Regions from separate parts of the Bacillus atrophaeus genome, predicted to be linked through region 2. Evidence: riboswitches for the same ligand, from Rfam matches in the RefSeq annotation. Region 2 holds a riboswitch; the other holds the start of a gene.
What was found. A riboswitch is a leader RNA that binds a small molecule or an ion and turns the genes downstream of it on or off. The one in region 2 is predicted to bind glycine.
Positions count from the first base shown of each region.

Region 1: linked by a shared signal. The riboswitch ahead of AAHT65_RS05925 (amino acid permease) and the one ahead of gcvT (glycine cleavage system aminomethyltransferase GcvT) in region 2 are both predicted to bind glycine.

Region 1 is NZ_CP154443.1:1,151,392-1,159,969, reverse strand. It holds gene fbp (fructose-1,6-bisphosphatase) at 421-2,346, opposite strand; gene AAHT65_RS05945 (ATP-binding cassette domain-containing protein) at 2,864-3,493, shown strand; gene AAHT65_RS05940 (peptide ABC transporter permease) at 3,514-4,236, shown strand; partial or broken gene AAHT65_RS05935 (hypothetical protein) at 4,319-4,473, opposite strand; partial or broken gene AAHT65_RS05930 (Pathogenicity island protein) at 4,488-4,760, opposite strand; glycine riboswitch at 5,165-5,245, shown strand; gene AAHT65_RS05925 (amino acid permease) at 5,397-6,749, shown strand; gene ahpF (alkyl hydroperoxide reductase subunit F) at 7,003-8,532, opposite strand; gene ahpC (alkyl hydroperoxide reductase subunit C) at 8,546-8,578, opposite strand, start outside.
Region 2 is NZ_CP154443.1:3,918,019-3,926,596, forward strand. It holds gene AAHT65_RS19665 (patatin-like phospholipase family protein) at 1-267, opposite strand, end outside; gene mntR (transcriptional regulator MntR) at 390-818, opposite strand; gene AAHT65_RS19675 (lipoate--protein ligase family protein) at 919-1,755, opposite strand; gene AAHT65_RS19680 (rhodanese-like domain-containing protein) at 1,946-2,326, shown strand; gene gcvPB (aminomethyl-transferring glycine dehydrogenase subunit GcvPB) at 2,381-3,856, opposite strand; gene gcvPA (aminomethyl-transferring glycine dehydrogenase subunit GcvPA) at 3,849-5,195, opposite strand; gene gcvT (glycine cleavage system aminomethyltransferase GcvT) at 5,218-6,312, opposite strand; glycine riboswitch at 6,498-6,598, opposite strand; gene AAHT65_RS19700 (DEAD/DEAH box helicase) at 6,773-8,443, shown strand; gene AAHT65_RS19705 (YqhG family protein) at 8,464-8,578, shown strand, end outside.

The DNA.
Region 1 (8,578 bases), 1.5 Mb from region 2:
TTTCTCAATCGAAATTTTATTAATAAGAAGCTGAACTTATATTGTTTGGTATTTCTTGAAGTACCCTTAACTATTACGAGAAGTTGATCTAATATGACTTTGATTAGTTCAGGTTGTATGATTTAAGGTTCTATTATCATCAAAAGTCTTAAACGAGAAGAAGTATGCATCGGCTCCTATCCTTCTTTATCATGTTTATAAATAATGTCATGATAATCTTCTTTGGGAGTTGGTTGATAGCGGATCATTTAACTTTTTCATATTTGTGTTCGTAAAAATAACGTCCTCTTATATTTGTATTGGTATTATTTACGTACTAGCGAACGAGCAGATAACCAGACCTTGTTAGCAATTTGCTGTGCTAAATGAGAAACCATAAAAAAGAGTCCAGAGAATGTCATCTCTGAACTCTATATTTCCTCACTTCATATACCGATACTCCCGCAAACTTTCCAAAATCGCAACTTCCTGCAGCAATTCCTCACCAACATTCGTTTCCTTCACTTTCTTCCGCTCAAGCTCTTTATCCACTAATCGTTTCACCGTTAAGACATCGGTTCCGGTGCTTAGGACTTCTGCCTTGGAGTTGAAGTGTTTATGGGCGACGAGCTGCATGCCGTAGGAATTGTATAACAGCGTGTAGCCGGCGATGCCTGTTGTGGATTGGTAGGCTTTGGAGAAGCCGCCGTCGATGACGATCATTTTTCCGTTTGCTTTGATTGGGTCTTCTCCTTCGATTTCTTTTACTGGTGTATGGCCGTTGATGATATGGCCATGATCTGGATTGAGGCCGAATTCTGCCAGGATGTTTCGGCAGGTTGCCTCGTCTTCGCGTAAATAATAATACGGGTTTTTCTTCTCTTTATGCGTTTCCTTCTCTTTGATGAAATACCGCTCAAATGTGGTCATTGCACGTTTTCCGAAGAGGGAGGAATACTCGCCTGTCCATAAATACCAGGCCATATCTGTCGCCAGATCATCGGTTTCTTCCGGGTGGGCAAACGCTTCCCGTAAGAACCGCTCAAATACATCGAGCAGCTCACGGCCCGCATACGGTTTATCCTCTATCATCATTGTTTCCATATTGCCGTTTTCATCGACAGGAATACAGCCATGAATTAACAGATTGCCGTTATATTTTAAATAAAGGCTGCCTTTTTTCATCATAAAATTCATATGGCGGCCCAGCTTTTCGGAATGCTGGACAGAGAATAGCAGCTTGTCCATGACTTCTGCTTCTTCTTCTAATAGCTCATCTGGCTGTTCCGGATTAATCGTTGCAAAGCAGGTGTTTTCCAGTTGATATGTTTTTCCATTCAGCGTGATTTCATTTTTATCATAATCAATCTTCTCTAGTAACAGCCGTTCCTCCATATTAAAGTTCGGCCGTCTCTTGATAATCGGACTCTCAAGCTTGAATTGGATCATCGCAATCGCTTGATGAATTTTTGTGATTTGCTTAATCTCAGCCTCTGGTCTGTTTTCGTCTGCTTTTGGACGGAAAGAAGGATTATCATCGTAATATTTTTCGGCAAGGTTCAGCAGCGGTCTCAAATTGATGCCGTACACGTCTTCAATAATATCCAAGTTGTCATAGCGGGCACAGATACGGATAATATTGGCCAAGCATACTTTGGAACCGGAATAGGCACCTATCCAAAGGACATCGTGATTGCCCCACTGAATATCCACAGAATGATAGTTGATCAGTTCTTCCATGATCTTATCCGGCTGCGGTCCGCGGTCGTAAATATCGCCGACAACATGAAGATGGTCGACCACCAATCGCTGAATGCTGTAAGCAAGACCGGTGACCAGCTTATCGGCCTGGCCAAGTGCAATGATCTGATCTGCGATTTCAGAGTAATATTGTTCTTTGTTGGCGGATTCCTCTGTTTTGTATAACAGCTCCTCAGTAATATAAGCAAACTGAGCAGGCAGTGCTTTGCGTAATTTGGAGCGGGTATACTTGGAGGAGCAATAAGAAACGAGCTTAATCATTCTGTTAATCGTTTCTTTATACCACTCGTTTAATGCTGCTTTCGTATCAAAGTCATGTTTGATTAACTTCAGTTTGTCTTCCGGATAATAGACTAATGCTGCTAATTCATCAATTTCTCTATCATAAATGACACCGCTGAAAATATCGCGTATCTTCTCTTTTACTCTTCCTGAACCATTACGCAGCACGTGCTGGAATGCCTGATACTCCCCGTGCAAATCACTGACAAAATGCTCGGTGCCTTTTGGCAGGTTCAGTATCGCTTTCAAATTAATGATTTCCGTTACCACTTTTTCTTCACAATCGTATTTTTGTGCGAGTAGATCTAGGTACTTGCTTTCCAAAATCGTCCATCCCCTTTTTAGAATAAACCCCTATTTATGAGCATTTGCATGATAAGGTGAATTTAAAAGTATGACATTATTTTTAATCATTGGACCCTTATACGATAGTAACGCATAACTCCTTTTAGAGACAATTAAAATGAGGGAAAGAGGGCCGAGATGAGCGAGATAAAGAAAAAGCAGAAAAAAGAGAGAAAGATTAAGGCGGCTAGAGCTAAAAAAATCTACGGAGGATGTTATTTAGTCGAGGGCTTAGGCTGAAAGGTTCAGTATCCTCTTTATTCTTGTTATCAATATGTATAGAGATGGTATTGACGATCCATTTATTTGGCTTGTTTGTCAATTATCTTGTAAAGAATTGCCTTAAGGAAACTGCCGTTGTTGTACATTGAGTGTTATATATTGTAAAATAGAGTAAAAGATCTCCAAATTAATCATCAAAAAACATTTCTTACAGTTCCGAACCGGAAACGAAAGAGGCACCTTGAAAATTCAAATATTTCCTAGGAGTATGTATATGAATATAGCGAACTATACTTTAAAAGTGAAAGGTAAAACGTTACTTCAGAACACGGACTTACATTTTTCGAATGGGAAAATCAATCATATAGTCGGAAAAAATGGAGTCGGTAAATCACAGCTTGCTAAAGACTTTTTATTAAATAATAGCAAACGAGTCGATAGAGATATTCGTCAAAATGTTTCTTTAATATCTAGCTCGTCGAATATACCTCATGATGTTTCTAAGGACTTTTTATTAAACTTTTTGAGTGAAAAGTTTGATGCAGAAATGATAAATAAGATTGCTCAATTACTTAATCTTGATAATATAGATGGTAAAGTTCTTATCAAAAATTTAAGTGATGGGCAAAAGCAAAAATTAAAATTGCTTAGCTTTTTACTAGAGGATAAAAATATTATTGTTTTAGATGAAATAACAAATTCATTAGACAAAAAAACGGTTATGGAAATTCATCGTTTTCTGAAAAAGTATATCCAGGAGAACCCAGAGAAGATTATCATTAATATTACACACGATTTGTCTGATTTAAAGGCGATAGATGGGGATAATTATATATTTCATGATCAAAAAATCCATAAATGTGATTCAGTGGAAAAGTTAATTGAAGTGTATATAAATGAGTAATGGAACAGTGGGGGCATAAGATGAAATTAGAGTTAAAAAAAAGTATGAGCAACAAAGTTTTTATTATATTAGGATCTATGGTCGTTTTTTTATTTTTACTGGGGTATTTTTTGCTTATTGGAATCGATAAAGTCAGCAATGTTACATCTGAGATGTTTTTCTTTAGCTCCTATACCGTTGCCACTCAATTTGGTTTGATGTTATTTTCATTTGTTATAGCTTTCTTTATCAATAGAGAGTATTCAAATAAAAATATTCTCTTTTATAAATTAATTGGAGAAAACATCTATACCTTCTTTTATAAAAAGATAGCTGTTTTATTTTTGGAATGTTTTGCGTTTATAGCGCTTAGTCTGCTCATCATATCGTTGATGTACCATGATTTTTCCCATTTTACATTAATGCTATTCTTATTTTCTGCAGTTATATTGCAGTATATTTTAATCATTGGAACCATAAGTATGTTAAGTTCTAATATATTAACTAGTATAGGTGTTAGTATAGTTTATTGGATTACTTCTGTTATTTTAGTAGCTATAAGCAATAAAACGTTTGGTTTTATTGCTCCTTTTGAGGCAGGTAACACCATGTACCACCGAATAGAAAGAGTGTTGCAATCTGATCATATGACACTTGGGATTAATGATATTTTATATATTTTTATATATTTAATTTCAATTATTATCATAAACGTAATTATTCTTCGATTTTCTAAAACTAGATGGATCAAAATGGGTATTTAACAAAAGGTAGCTACTTCACGTTGAAGTAGCTTTTTGTGTGTACGATATCATCCAGGTGACGTGCTGTGTCTTTTAGCTTTCATCAATTGTCTTTCACCATCTTCATAAAGAGAAAGAAGATAATGAATACGATAAAATAATTCATTGATTCTTAAAGATGCTCATATCGAGTGAAATCTGTAATAAAATCCATAGGACAAATATGGCTATTATTGAAGGAATGATGATTTTGTATATTTCGATCACCTTCTAGGATCACCATTTTTGTCAGTTGAACTTTTAGGGAGAACTTGCTCTTCGCCCGTTACATGATCTTTTAGTGTTGCATTACCTTCAGCGTCAATACGGACTTCTGCACGATCGAACGTCATCTTTAGCTCACTATTGTTGAGGTTTTCAACTTCATATGTAGCTTGGGATTCTGCGGCATCTGCAGCATTAGGTAAAACCAAGAGGGCTAAGGCACCTACTAGGAATACCAAGGCTGCCAGTTTACCTGTGGTTAGCTTCATTATGCTTTGCATAATTTATCCTCCTCCTTTGGTTGCCATACTAACAGAGACAATCCGCTTGTTAAACCCTTAAATTATTAAATAATGAAAAATGTGCTCATTCACGAATTGTTTCGGTATGAATGCTATATTTTCTTTCACCGAAGCATTTCCCTGATCACATTCTGAAAGTATGTTTCGTTTTTCTTCTTTTGAGTACCATCTTCCAGCCATGAAAAAACTCCCCCAAGGCAAACAGATTTTTTTCTTTTATCTAAAACTATTTTTTGATTAAATACTTCTAATTATGAAATAAAAATCACCATTGACAAACCACCCAATCCCTATTAAAATAAAAAGTTATCTGATAGTTGTTGTTTCTATCGAAAAAATTCAATAAGTAGCAAGCTATGATTGCTGTGGGTCACACTATAGCAGGAGCAGCTTCTGGAGAGACCGCGGAGATTCCGCGGCGCCGAAGGGTTCACAATCTCAGGCAAAAGGACAGAAGAGTACCGAATATGTATTTGTCGTGCTGATGATTGTCAGCGCACAAATATGATTTGTTATTCTTATGACCACGAGATTGGAGGACATCCAATCTCTTTTTTTTATGGGTTTTATTTATTGCTCGTCGTTTCACAATAAAGAGGTAAGGAGGAGTTTGATTTGGAACAGCGAGAATTAAAGAGGGACTTGTCCAATCGGCATGTACAGCTCATCGCCATTGGCGGGACGATTGGCACCGGTTTATTTTTAGGCTCCGGTAAGGCGATTCAATTGGCGGGTCCTTCTATCATCTTTGCGTATTTCATTGTAGGTATGGCGCTTTTTTTCGTGATGCGGGCGCTGGGAGAACTGCTGTTATCTAAAGCGGGGTATCAATCGTTAACAGATATTGCCGAGGAGTATCTGGGACCGCGGGCCTCGTTTGTCACCGGCTGGACTTACTGGTTTTGCTGGATTATGACGGCTATGGCGGATGTGATTGCCGTCGGTGTATATGTGAAATATTGGTTTGATATTCCGCAGTGGATCCCTGCACTTATCTGTTTACTCATTTTATTAGGGTTCAATCTATTAACGGTCAAGCTTTTTGGAGAATTGGAGTTTTGGTTTGCTTTAATAAAGGTCATTACGATTCTCGCATTAATTGTGATTGGTGTTATTTTGCTGGTGATCGGATTCAAGACCCACACAGGAACGGTTTCGGTTACAAATCTTTGGGAGCATGGCGGCTTGTTTCCAAACGGATTTTCAGGCTTTTTGCTTTCTTTCCAAATGGTGATCTTTGCATATGTCGGTGTGGAATTAGTAGGTGTATCGGCGGCGGAAACATCAAATCCGAAAAAAAATATTCCATCGGCTATTAATAAAATTCCTTTGCGGATTCTATTTTTCTACGTCGGCGCGCTTATCGTCCTATTATGTATTAACCCATGGACGGAATTGAATGCTGCCGAAAGTCCTTTTGTGAAAACCTTCAGCTTAGTCGGTATTCCGCTTGCTGCGGGTATCATTAATTTTGTTGTATTAACATCAGCCGCTTCTGCTTGTAACAGCGGGATGTTTTCAACAAGCCGGATTCTGTACAATTTAAGCAAAACGAAACAGGGCCCGGCCAATTTTGCGAAGCTGAATAAAAATCATGTGCCGAGTAACGCGTTATGGGTATCGGTTATTGTCCTCTCAGCGGGAGCTCTTTTAAGCAAACTGATACCGGAACAAGCTTTTGGCATCGTGACAACCATTAGCGCGATTTGTTTTATTTGGGTGTGGGGTGTGATTCTTGTTTGTCATATCAGATACAAGAAAACCTGTCCGCCATTACACTCAAGATCAACATTCAAAGCGCCATTTGCGCCGTTTATCAATTACGTTGTTCTGGCGCTGTTTGCTGTCATTCTCATGATTATGCTGTTTGCGGATGCAACTCGCCCGGCCTTGTTGCTGACTCCTCTATGGTTTATTTTATTATTTATTTTATATTGGACTAGAGGAAACAAAAAAAGAAGGACCTGATGAGTCATATTAAATGGTGATTCCTTAAATCTCTAATCATTAACAAGCCGGTGTACTGCATGCAGTATGCCGGCTTTATCTTTGGTTAGCCGCGTAATGGATTATTTAGAGCAGCAAGGATTTGTTGAGCTGGTGAGCAGAAGACCAAAAGCTTATAAAATCAGCGAGGATTGTTTAGAAGAAATACTGCCTTCTTAATTCAACGCAGACATATCAAAAAAGCCGCCAATCAGGTAATATGGCGGCTTTTGTATTAATTGCGGATCAAATAATCAAACGCGCCTAAAGCGGCACTTGCACCTGATCCCATCGAAATAATAATTTGGTTATAAGGACCGTCTGTACAGTCACCGGCAGCGAATAAACCAGGAACGCTTGTTGCGCCGCGTTTGTCGACTGCGATTTCGCCGATGCGGTTGCGTTCAACGGTTTCGTCTAACCATTCAGTGTTTGGCACGAGACCGATTTGGACGAATACACCTTGGAGTTCAACGTGTTTTTCTTCGCCTGTTTCGCGGTCTACGTATGTGATGCCGTTTACGCTCTGATCGCCTGTGATTTCTTTTGTTTGTACGTTTTTTAGTACAGTGACGTTTGGCAGGCTGTAGAGACGTTTTTGCAAGACTTCGTCTGCCTTCAGTTCCGGCGCGAACTCTAGCACAGTGACGTGATTGACAATACCTGCAAGATCAATCGCTGCTTCGATACCAGAGTTTCCGCCGCCGATAACAGCTACGTCTTTGCCTTCAAACAATGGGCCATCACAGTGCGGGCAGTAAGCGACACCTTTGTTTTTGAACTCTTGTTCACCAGGTACGTTGACATTGCGCCAGCGGGCACCTGTTGAAAGGATGACTGTTTTACTTTTTAGGACAGCACCGTTTTCGAGTTCAAGTTCGAACAGATCTTTTTTCTCAAGTCGTTTTGCGCGCTGAAGGTTCATGACATCAATATCATATTCCTTCACGTGCTCTTCAAGACTTGCAGCAAGCTTCGGTCCTTCAGTTGCTTTTACGCTGATGAAGTTTTCGATGCTCATGGTGTCGAGAACCTGTCCGCCAAAGCGTTCAGCGACAACACCTGTGCGGATTCCTTTACGAGCCGTGTAAATGGCTGCACTTGCGCCGGCAGGTCCGCCGCCGACAACAAGAACGTCGTAAGGATCTTTGTCAGCAAACTCAGATGCATCTGCGCCGCTGCCCATTTTCGCAAGAATCTCTTCGAGGGTCATACGTCCGCTTCCGAAAGTTTCGCCATTCAAGTAAACAGTTGGCACTGCCATGACGTTTTTGGTTTCGACTTCTTCTTTAAACGCCGCACCGTCAATCATGGTGTGAGTGATGTTCGGGTTCAGCACGCTCATCATGTTTAATGCTTGTACAACATCAGGGCAGTTGTGGCATGTCAGGCTGATATAAGATTCAAAGCGGTACTCACCGCTGATCTTCTTCACCTGATCAATGACCTTCTGATCTACCTTAGGCGGTCTGCCGCTCACTTGCAGCAATGCCAACACTAAAGAAGTGAATTCGTGTCCAAGAGGAATACCGGCGAAAGTGACGCCAGTGTCTTCTCCGACGCGATTCACGCTGAAGCTTGGCGTTCTGTTCAATTCAGCTTTTTCAACAGTGATTTTCGATGACATGGAAGCCAGCTCATCAATGAGAGCCAGCATATCCTTAGAGGTGTCATCTTCACCTGCGCTCACTTTGAGAACAATGTCATTCTCAATTAGCTGCATGTATTGATTTAATTGTGCTTTGATATTTGCTTCAAGTACCAATGGAATGCACTCCTTAGATTTTACCTACTAGGTCAAGGCTTGGTGT
Region 2 (8,578 bases):
CCGCCAATAGATTGACACCCATTGCAGCATTTTTAAAGGCAAAAATGAATACCTTTGATCTAATAATTGCTCTCCGTCTACCTCATTAATCAGAGCATTAATTTCCTTACTTGTATAACCGGAAGCGATGAAAGCAGCAATAATGGCGCCCGCGCTTGTACCGGCAAGCCTTTCAAATCGAAAGCCTTTTTCCTCAAGCGCTTCATAAGCACCGGCCAGCGCTATACCTTTTATTCCCCCGCCTGAAAATACGCCGTCAATGTACATCTCTGCCCTCTCCCTCCATCCCAAGGTCTATTACTATTTTAAGAAGAAGCTTGAAAAAATAGACCAAAGAATGGATTGAGGCGCTCACATAAAAAAGGCAGCCCCTTAGCGGGACCGCCCTTTTACTGATTATGATTCTCTGTTTTCTTTTGTACGGATTTCAGTTCTTTTTTACGGACATCATCTTCTTCAAAATATTGAACAAGGTCGCCGATACGATCAATGCTGTTCCAGCTTAAATGATGTTCAATGCCTTCAACATCGTTATATATTTTCTCTTCATCAACACCAATGATTCTTAAAAATTGCTCAAGCAATTCATGTCTGTATACTAGCCGTTTGCCTATTTTTTTCCCTTTAGGCGTTAACACGAGACCTCGATATTTTTCATAAATTAAATACTCGTCTTTATCTAGTTTTTGAACCATTTTCGTTACAGAGGAGGGGTGGACTGCCAATGCTTCCGCGATATCAGAAACTCTTGCATATCCTTTTTCTTCAATCAGCATATAGATCTGTTCAATATAATCTTCCATACTTGGTGTTGTCATCAAAACCCTCCCAAAAAGCACCTTAGCTTAATACATCATTACAAGTTTACACTAATGAACTTGAAAAAACAAGGATGCCCGGGCTTATTCAAAAGTCTTTTTACCGCTTGTAGTTCCACTGATCTGATGCATATTTCGTTTCCGCCAGTTCGTTGACAAACTCAAGCTCTTTTTCAGACAGCTCATACGGCTCCAGATGAATATCAAGGCCCGTTTCAAATCCGGCCTTAAAGGCTTTACGTGCGTCATCCATTGTCACCGGATTTGACGCTAATTCATTAATCGCCACTGCTTTATTTTTAAAATTACGCTGCATCCGCTCTCTGACCCTGTCATTCGGATACAAAAACAGATCAAACAGCTTATCTTCATCCAGATCAAGCAAAATGGAGCCGTGCTGAAGGATGACTCCTTTTTGCCTTGTTTGCGCGCTGCCGGCCACCTTACGTCCCTCGACGACAAGCTCATACCAAGACGGCGCATCAAAGCAGACGGATGAGCGCGGATTTTTTAAGCTTTCTTTTTCTTTTTCCGTTCTCGGAATGGCAAAGTACGCATCAAGCCCGAGATTTCTGAAACCTTGCAGAATTCCTTCTGAAATCACCCGATAGGCCTCAGTTACTGTTGCCGGCATTTCAGGATGATCTTCTGACACAATGACGCTGTATGTCAATTCCTTATCATGCAGCACCCCTCTGCCGCCGGTCGGTCGTCTGACAAACCCAAGGTTATATTTATGTACCGCTTCAAAATTAATTTCCTTTTTAATATTTTGAAAATAACCGACAGAAAGCGTCGCCGGATTCCAGCCGTAAAAACGAATCACCGGAGGTATTTTTTTTTCGCTGTGCCAATATAAAAGCGCTTCATCAAGCGCCATATTAAAGGCCGGACTTGCATTCCCTGAATCAATAAAACGCCAAGTTTCTTTTTCCATCTCTAAACCCTTCTTTACCGTTTTGATAGAATCAGTTTATCAAACCGCTGTGAAAATGAAAAATATTTCGTTTCATTAAGGATGACAATCCCCCCGTGCTTTACTATAATAGTATTTGTCGAAAACGTTCTGTTACGCCCTCTTTACATAAGATGGTTTTGATTTTATAAGCTAAAGGAGTAGAATCGCATTGTCTAACATGATTGTTCTGATTATTTTTGCTGCGTTTATCGTCTATATGGTGATTTCTTATATTTATCAGCAGCGTATTATGAAAACACTTACCGAGGAAGAGTTCCGCGCCGGTTATCGAAAAGCGCAGCTGATTGATGTGCGTGAGCCGAATGAATTTGAAGGCGGCCATATTTTAGGCGCCAGAAATATTCCGCTTTCCCAGCTGAAGCAAAGAAAAAGCGAAATCCGTCCGGACAAGCCCGTCTATCTTTACTGCCAAAACAATGTCCGCAGCGGGCGTGCTGCTCAAACACTCCGCAAAAACGGCTGCAAGGAAATTTACAATTTAAAAGGCGGCTTTAAAAAATGGGGCGGAAAAATTAAATCAAAGAACTAATAAAGAAAAAGCTGTCCGCTAAACGGACAGCTTTTTTTGTTGGGCAGCAAGTTTTTAAACGCCTATACCCGTTTTATGTTCGTACCGAAGAACCGGCTTTCTGGCAGCCTTCGTTTCGTCCATTCTTTTCACAACCGTTGTGTGCGGCGCCTCTTGAACAACTTCCGGGTGTTCTTCCGCTTCTTGGGCAATTTGGATCATCGCCTCGATAAAAGCGTCAAGCGTTTCTTTGGACTCCGTCTCGGTCGGTTCGATCATGATGCATTCCTCGACATTAAGCGGAAAATAGATTGTCGGCGGATGATAGCCGAAATCCAGTAAACGTTTCGCAATGTCAAGCGTCCGGACGCCCAGCTTTTTCTGGCGTTTGCCCGACAACACAAATTCATGCTTACAATGGCGGTCAAACGGCAGGTCGTAATAAGGCGCGAGCTTTCTCATCATATAATTAGCATTTAGCACAGCGTTCTCCGTCACGGCCTCTAAACCGTCAGGACCCATGGAGCGGATATATGTATACGCTCTGACATTGATGCCGAAATTTCCATAGTAAGGCTTAACCCTTCCGATGCTAAACGGACGGTCAGCATCAAAGGTGAAGCGCCCGTCTTTTTTAATCAAAACCGGCTTTGGCAAATAAGGAATCAGCTCTTTTTTGACACCGACCGGCCCTGATCCGGGACCTCCTCCGCCATGCGGGCCTGTAAAGGTTTTGTGCAAATTGAGATGGACAACATCAAATCCCATGTCTCCAGGTCTGGCCTTGCTCAAAACGGCATTTAAATTCGCACCGTCATAATAAAGCTTTCCTCCGGCTTGATGGACAATTTCCGCCATTTCCACGATTTGCTCCTCAAACAACCCGAGAGTGTTGGGATTGGTCAGCATCAGTGCAGCCGTTTCTTCATTCACCGCTCTTTTCAGATCTTCTAAGTCTACCAGCCCGTTTTCATTAGATTTTACAGTTATGGTTTCAAACCCAGCCACTGTCGCGGAAGCAGGATTTGTTCCGTGGGCGGAATCAGGAATGATAACCTTTGTCCGCTGCTTATCACCGCGCGCTTCATGATACGCGCGGATCATCATCAATCCGGTCCATTCTCCGTGAGCCCCTGCAGCAGGCTGAAGAGTGACGGCATCCATTCCGGTAATTTCTTCCAGATGCTCACTTAAATCATATAAAAGCTCAAGTGCACCCTGCACGGTGTCTTCATCCTGAAGAGGATGAATGGCAGCGAAACCGGGAATGCGGGCGATTTTTTCATTTATTTTCGGATTGTACTTCATCGTACAGGAACCGAGCGGATAAAAACCGGAGTCCACTCCGTGATTACGTCTGGAAAGCGCTGTATAATGGCGCATGATATCGAGCTCGGAAACCTCGGGAAGGTTGGGTTCCTCTTTCCTGATATAGCCGTCTGACAGCAGAGTATCCATATCTGCTTCCGGCACATCGAGTTCCGCAAGACTGTAGCCGATCCGGCCATCTCTTGAAAGCTCAAAAATAAGCGCCTGGTCTTTGTTATTCATGGCGATCCCCCAATTCCGCAATAAGTGCATCAATTTCTTCTTTCGTTCTCAGCTCAGTCACGGCGATCAGCATATGATGTGTAAGCTCCGGATATGAAAGGCCTAAATCATAGCCGCCAATGATCCCCTTATCAAGCAAGCGTTTATTCACAGCTTTAACGGAGTCTTCAAGCTTGACGACAAATTCGTTGAATATCGGCCCGTCAAACACGACGGAAAGGCCGGCTCGTTTGGCCTGCTGCTTTGCATAATTCGCTTTTTGGATGTTCTGCCGGGCGATTTCTTTTACGCCGGCTTTTCCCAATGCGGTCATCGCCACAGAAGCTGCAAGCGCGTTTAATGCTTGATTCGAACAAATATTTGATGTCGCTTTATCGCGGCGGATGTGCTGTTCCCTCGCTTGAAGGGTGAGGACGAATCCTCTTTTTCCGTTTTCATCCTCCGTTTGGCCGACAAGACGGCCCGGCATCTTTCTCATTAATTTTTTAGTGACCGCAAAGAAACCGCAGTGCGGTCCTCCATAAGCCGCCGGTATGCCAAACGGCTGCGCATCCCCGACCACAATATCAGCAAAAAACGCGCCTGGAGGAGTCAGAAGTCCGAGAGCAAGCGGATTGGATGACACAATAAACATGCTGTTGCCTTTATGGGCAATCGGTTCTATCTCTTTTAAAGGCTCTATTCTTCCGAAAAAATTCGGATACTGGACGATAACGGCAGCCGTTTCATCACAAACGGCTTCATTTAAGGCGTCAAGATCTGTCACGCCATTTACCGCAGGGACTTCCACCACTTCAATATACTGGCCTTTCGCGTATGTTTTCAGCACTTCCCTCGACTCCGGATGAACCGAGGCGGAAACGACGATTTTTTTCTTTTTCGTATGCCCGGAAGCGAGCATGGCTGCTTCAGCTAAAGCGGTCCCGCCGTCATACATGGAGGAATTGCTGATATCCATGCCAGTCAATTCGCAAATCATCGTCTGGAATTCAAAGATCGCTTGAAGCTCCCCTTGAGAAATCTCCGGCTGATAAGGGGTATATGCCGTATAGAATTCAGATCTTGAAATAACATGATCCACAATCACAGGCTGATAATGATCATAAACGCCTGCTCCCAAAAAAGATGCATAGGTTCCGGCATCACGGTTTTTAGCGGCGAGCTTCGTGAGCTCTTTCGTTAGCTCTGTTTCCGATTTAGATTGTTTAATCTGATAGTCCTGTTTATATCTCACGCTGTCCGGAATGTCAGCAAACAGCTCATCTGTACTGCTCACGCCAATGGCGGCCAGCATTTCTTTTTTATCCTGTTCTGTCGCGGGCAAATAACGATGCTTCATATCATTGCTCCTTTCCGAGTGCTTATTTTTTTCGTTTATAAAATGGGGTTTTGACCACTTGTGCTTTTACGAGTTTATTCCGAATCTCCACTTCCACAATACTCCCAATCTCACTGGCTTCCCGTTTCATCAGCGCAAGGCCGATATTTTTTTTCAGTGTCGGCGACTGTGTGCCGGTTGTAACTGTTCCGACTGGTGTTCCGTTTTGCATGACAGCGTAACCGTGTCTCGGGATGCCCTTTTCGATCATCTCCAAACCGACGAGCTTTCGATCCGCGCCATTTTCTTTTTGTTCGCTCAATACTGATTTCCCGTAAAAATCAGAATCCTTTGTATGTTTTACAGCAAAACCGATTCCCGCTTCGATCGGTGTAATATCCTTAGTAAGCTCCTGCCCGTACAATGGCAGCTTCGCCTCAAACCTGAGTGTATCTCGCGCCCCAAGTCCGCACGGAATCAGTCCCTGACCCTCTCCCGCCTCTATGATTTGTTTCCACAAGCTCACCGCATCTTCATTCCGGCAATACAGCTCAAAGCCGTCTTCTCCGGTATATCCGGTTCTCGAAATAAGCGCTTTGCACCCGCCGATTTCAGCGTCGTTTAGAAATGTAAAAGGCTTAAGAGCTGATACATCACATGCAGTCAGCTTTTTCATAACAGTTTCTGCTTCAGGCCCTTGCACAGCCAAAAGAGACAGCTGATCTGAAAGGTTTTCGATATGTACATCACCTTCTGCGTGTTCCTTCAGCCAATTGATATCTTTTTCTATATTAGAAGCATTGATGACAAGGAGGTAATGGCTGTCTGCTTTTTGATAGATGAGCAGATCATCAACCGTCCCGCCATCGGGATAGCACATTGCCGTATATTGCGCGCAGCCCGGCTCAAGCTTTGACACGTCATTTGTCATCAGCTTTTGCAAAAAGGACAGACTGTCTTTTCCGGTCAATTTCACTTCTCCCATATGGGATACATCAAACAGTCCCGCTTTTGTCCGGACAGCCTCATGCTCTTTTTTGATAGAAGAAAATTGAACAGGCAGCTCCCATCCCCCGAAATCAATCGTCTTCCCGCCGTATTCTTTATACACATCATATAAAGGTGTTCTTTTCAACATACACTTCCCCCTCTTCTCATTTGACCAAAATGGGTGCGGCTAAAAACCATATAAAAAAGGACAGAGAAACACCTCATTCGAAAATGAAGGTTCTCTGTCCTGGCACCTGAAAGTTTACTTTGCGATTTAGGCAAAGACGTCCCCTTTGGTGGTTTGCATGTGTACACAAACACTCTCCAGAGTTGCGTCGAGCAAGAGTTCTTTTGCCTGAGAGATTCACTCCGCAGTTTGCTCCTTCGGCGCCTGAATCCCAAGTTTACGGTCAGGTCTCTCCCCTTGCTGTCATTCGCTCATATTTACCAATTTTTATGGACATACTAAAACAATATCTTAAGGTAAAACTCTTACCCATATCCTAACACTCACCATACATATTGGGCAATAAAAAATAATGGGTAGCAATGGTATGTATTTTTATAAAAGAGAATCATGAGCCAGCAGAAAGGCGGTTGACATACAGATGGATGCAGAAATACATTATGATGCACGATGGCCTGAAGAATTCTCAGAACGTCTCAAAGCAGACGGGCCTTGGTCAAACTGGGAGCTTTACAAACTGTCAGCAGAAATCCAGGAAAAACTTGCAATTCCTGAGTTCGAAGGCTTGCGGGCCCCTTTATACCTACCTTCCTTTACTCCGCTTCCCCACCAGCTGGAAGTGGCGCAAAAGGTCGTCGAAAAAATGAACGGCAAAGCCATTTTAGCGGATGAAGTCGGTTTGGGAAAAACAGTGGAAGCGGGTCTGATTTTAAAAGAGTATATGATTCGCGGTCTGGCCAAAAAAATTCTTATTTTGGTGCCGGCTTCACTTGTATCACAGTGGGTGAAAGAGCTGCAAGAAAAATTTTTAATCCCTGCAGTTGAACAGAAAAAGAGCTACGTCTGGGAGCAATGCGACATCGTCGTTTCCTCCATCGATACGGCTAAGCGCTCGCCCCATCGTGAAATTGTGCTTTCTATTCCATATGATCTCGTTATTATTGACGAAGCACACAAACTGAAAAACAGCAAAACGAAAAACTATGAATTCGTTCGGTATCTCGTTAAAAAATATTGTCTGCTTTTGACGGCGACACCCATCCAGAACCGCATTGAAGAAATTTTCAATTTGGTGTCTTTATTAAAACCGGGCCATTTAGGTAACGAAAACCATTTTCATGACGTTTTTTCGAAAAAGAATTCAGGCATCGATGCTCATGACCATTTAAAGAGCCTGGTCAATAAAGTCATGATCCGCAACAGACGGCAAGACACCGGACTGACCTGGACAAAGCGCTATGTGGAAACGGTGCCGATTACGTTCTCTCCGACAGAGCAGGCGCTATATGATGAGATCACACGGCTGAAGGAAGACAGGCAGCAGGCCGCCAGCATGTTCTCTATAATGACCCTGCAGCGGGAGTGCTGTTCAAGCAGGGAAGCCGTCTACATGACGCTCAAAAAAATGCTTGATCAAAGAGAAAAACAAGCGCCCGCCATCAGTGAAGATACAATTTCAGTTTTAATGGACCGCATTAATGAAGTGACGCAAAACTCAAAAGCGATTCAGGTTGTTGACCTCATTAAAAAAATAGATGATAAGGTCATCATTTTTACGGAATACCGGGCGACACAAATTTACCTGCAATGGTTTCTCCAGCAAAACGGAATCAGTTCTGTGCCGTTTCGGGGCGGATTTAAACGCGGGAAAAAAGATTGGATGAAGGATCTTTTCCGCGGCAAAGTACAAGTGCTGATTGCTACAGAAGCCGGCGGTGAAGGGATCAACCTGCAATTTTGCAACAATATCATTAACTATGACCTGCCTTGGAATCCGATGCGGCTTGAGCAGAGAATCGGCAGAATACACCGGCTTGGGCAGGAGCGTGACGTGCATATTTACAATATGGCGACAAAGCATACGGTTGAAGAGCATATTTTAAAGCTGCTTTATGAAAAAATTCATTTGTTTGAAAAGGTAGTCGGTGAACTTGATGATATTTTAACTAAAATTCAAGTTGCCAATTTCGAAGAACATCTGCATGATATTTTGTTTCATTCGGCAACAGATGAAGAAATCAAGATCAAAATGGAAAATTTGACGTCCTTCCTCTCGTACGAACAGCAGCCGGCTGAAAAAAGAGGATCATAGCCTGTAAGGAGGTTTTACAAGTGAAACAGCAAGAGGTTCACCAATTTTTACTTCGTTTCTTTCAAGCAAACAGCTGCCCTATCATCGATCAGGGACTGGGCCATATGACCGTGCAGCTGACAGTTGAGATGGACA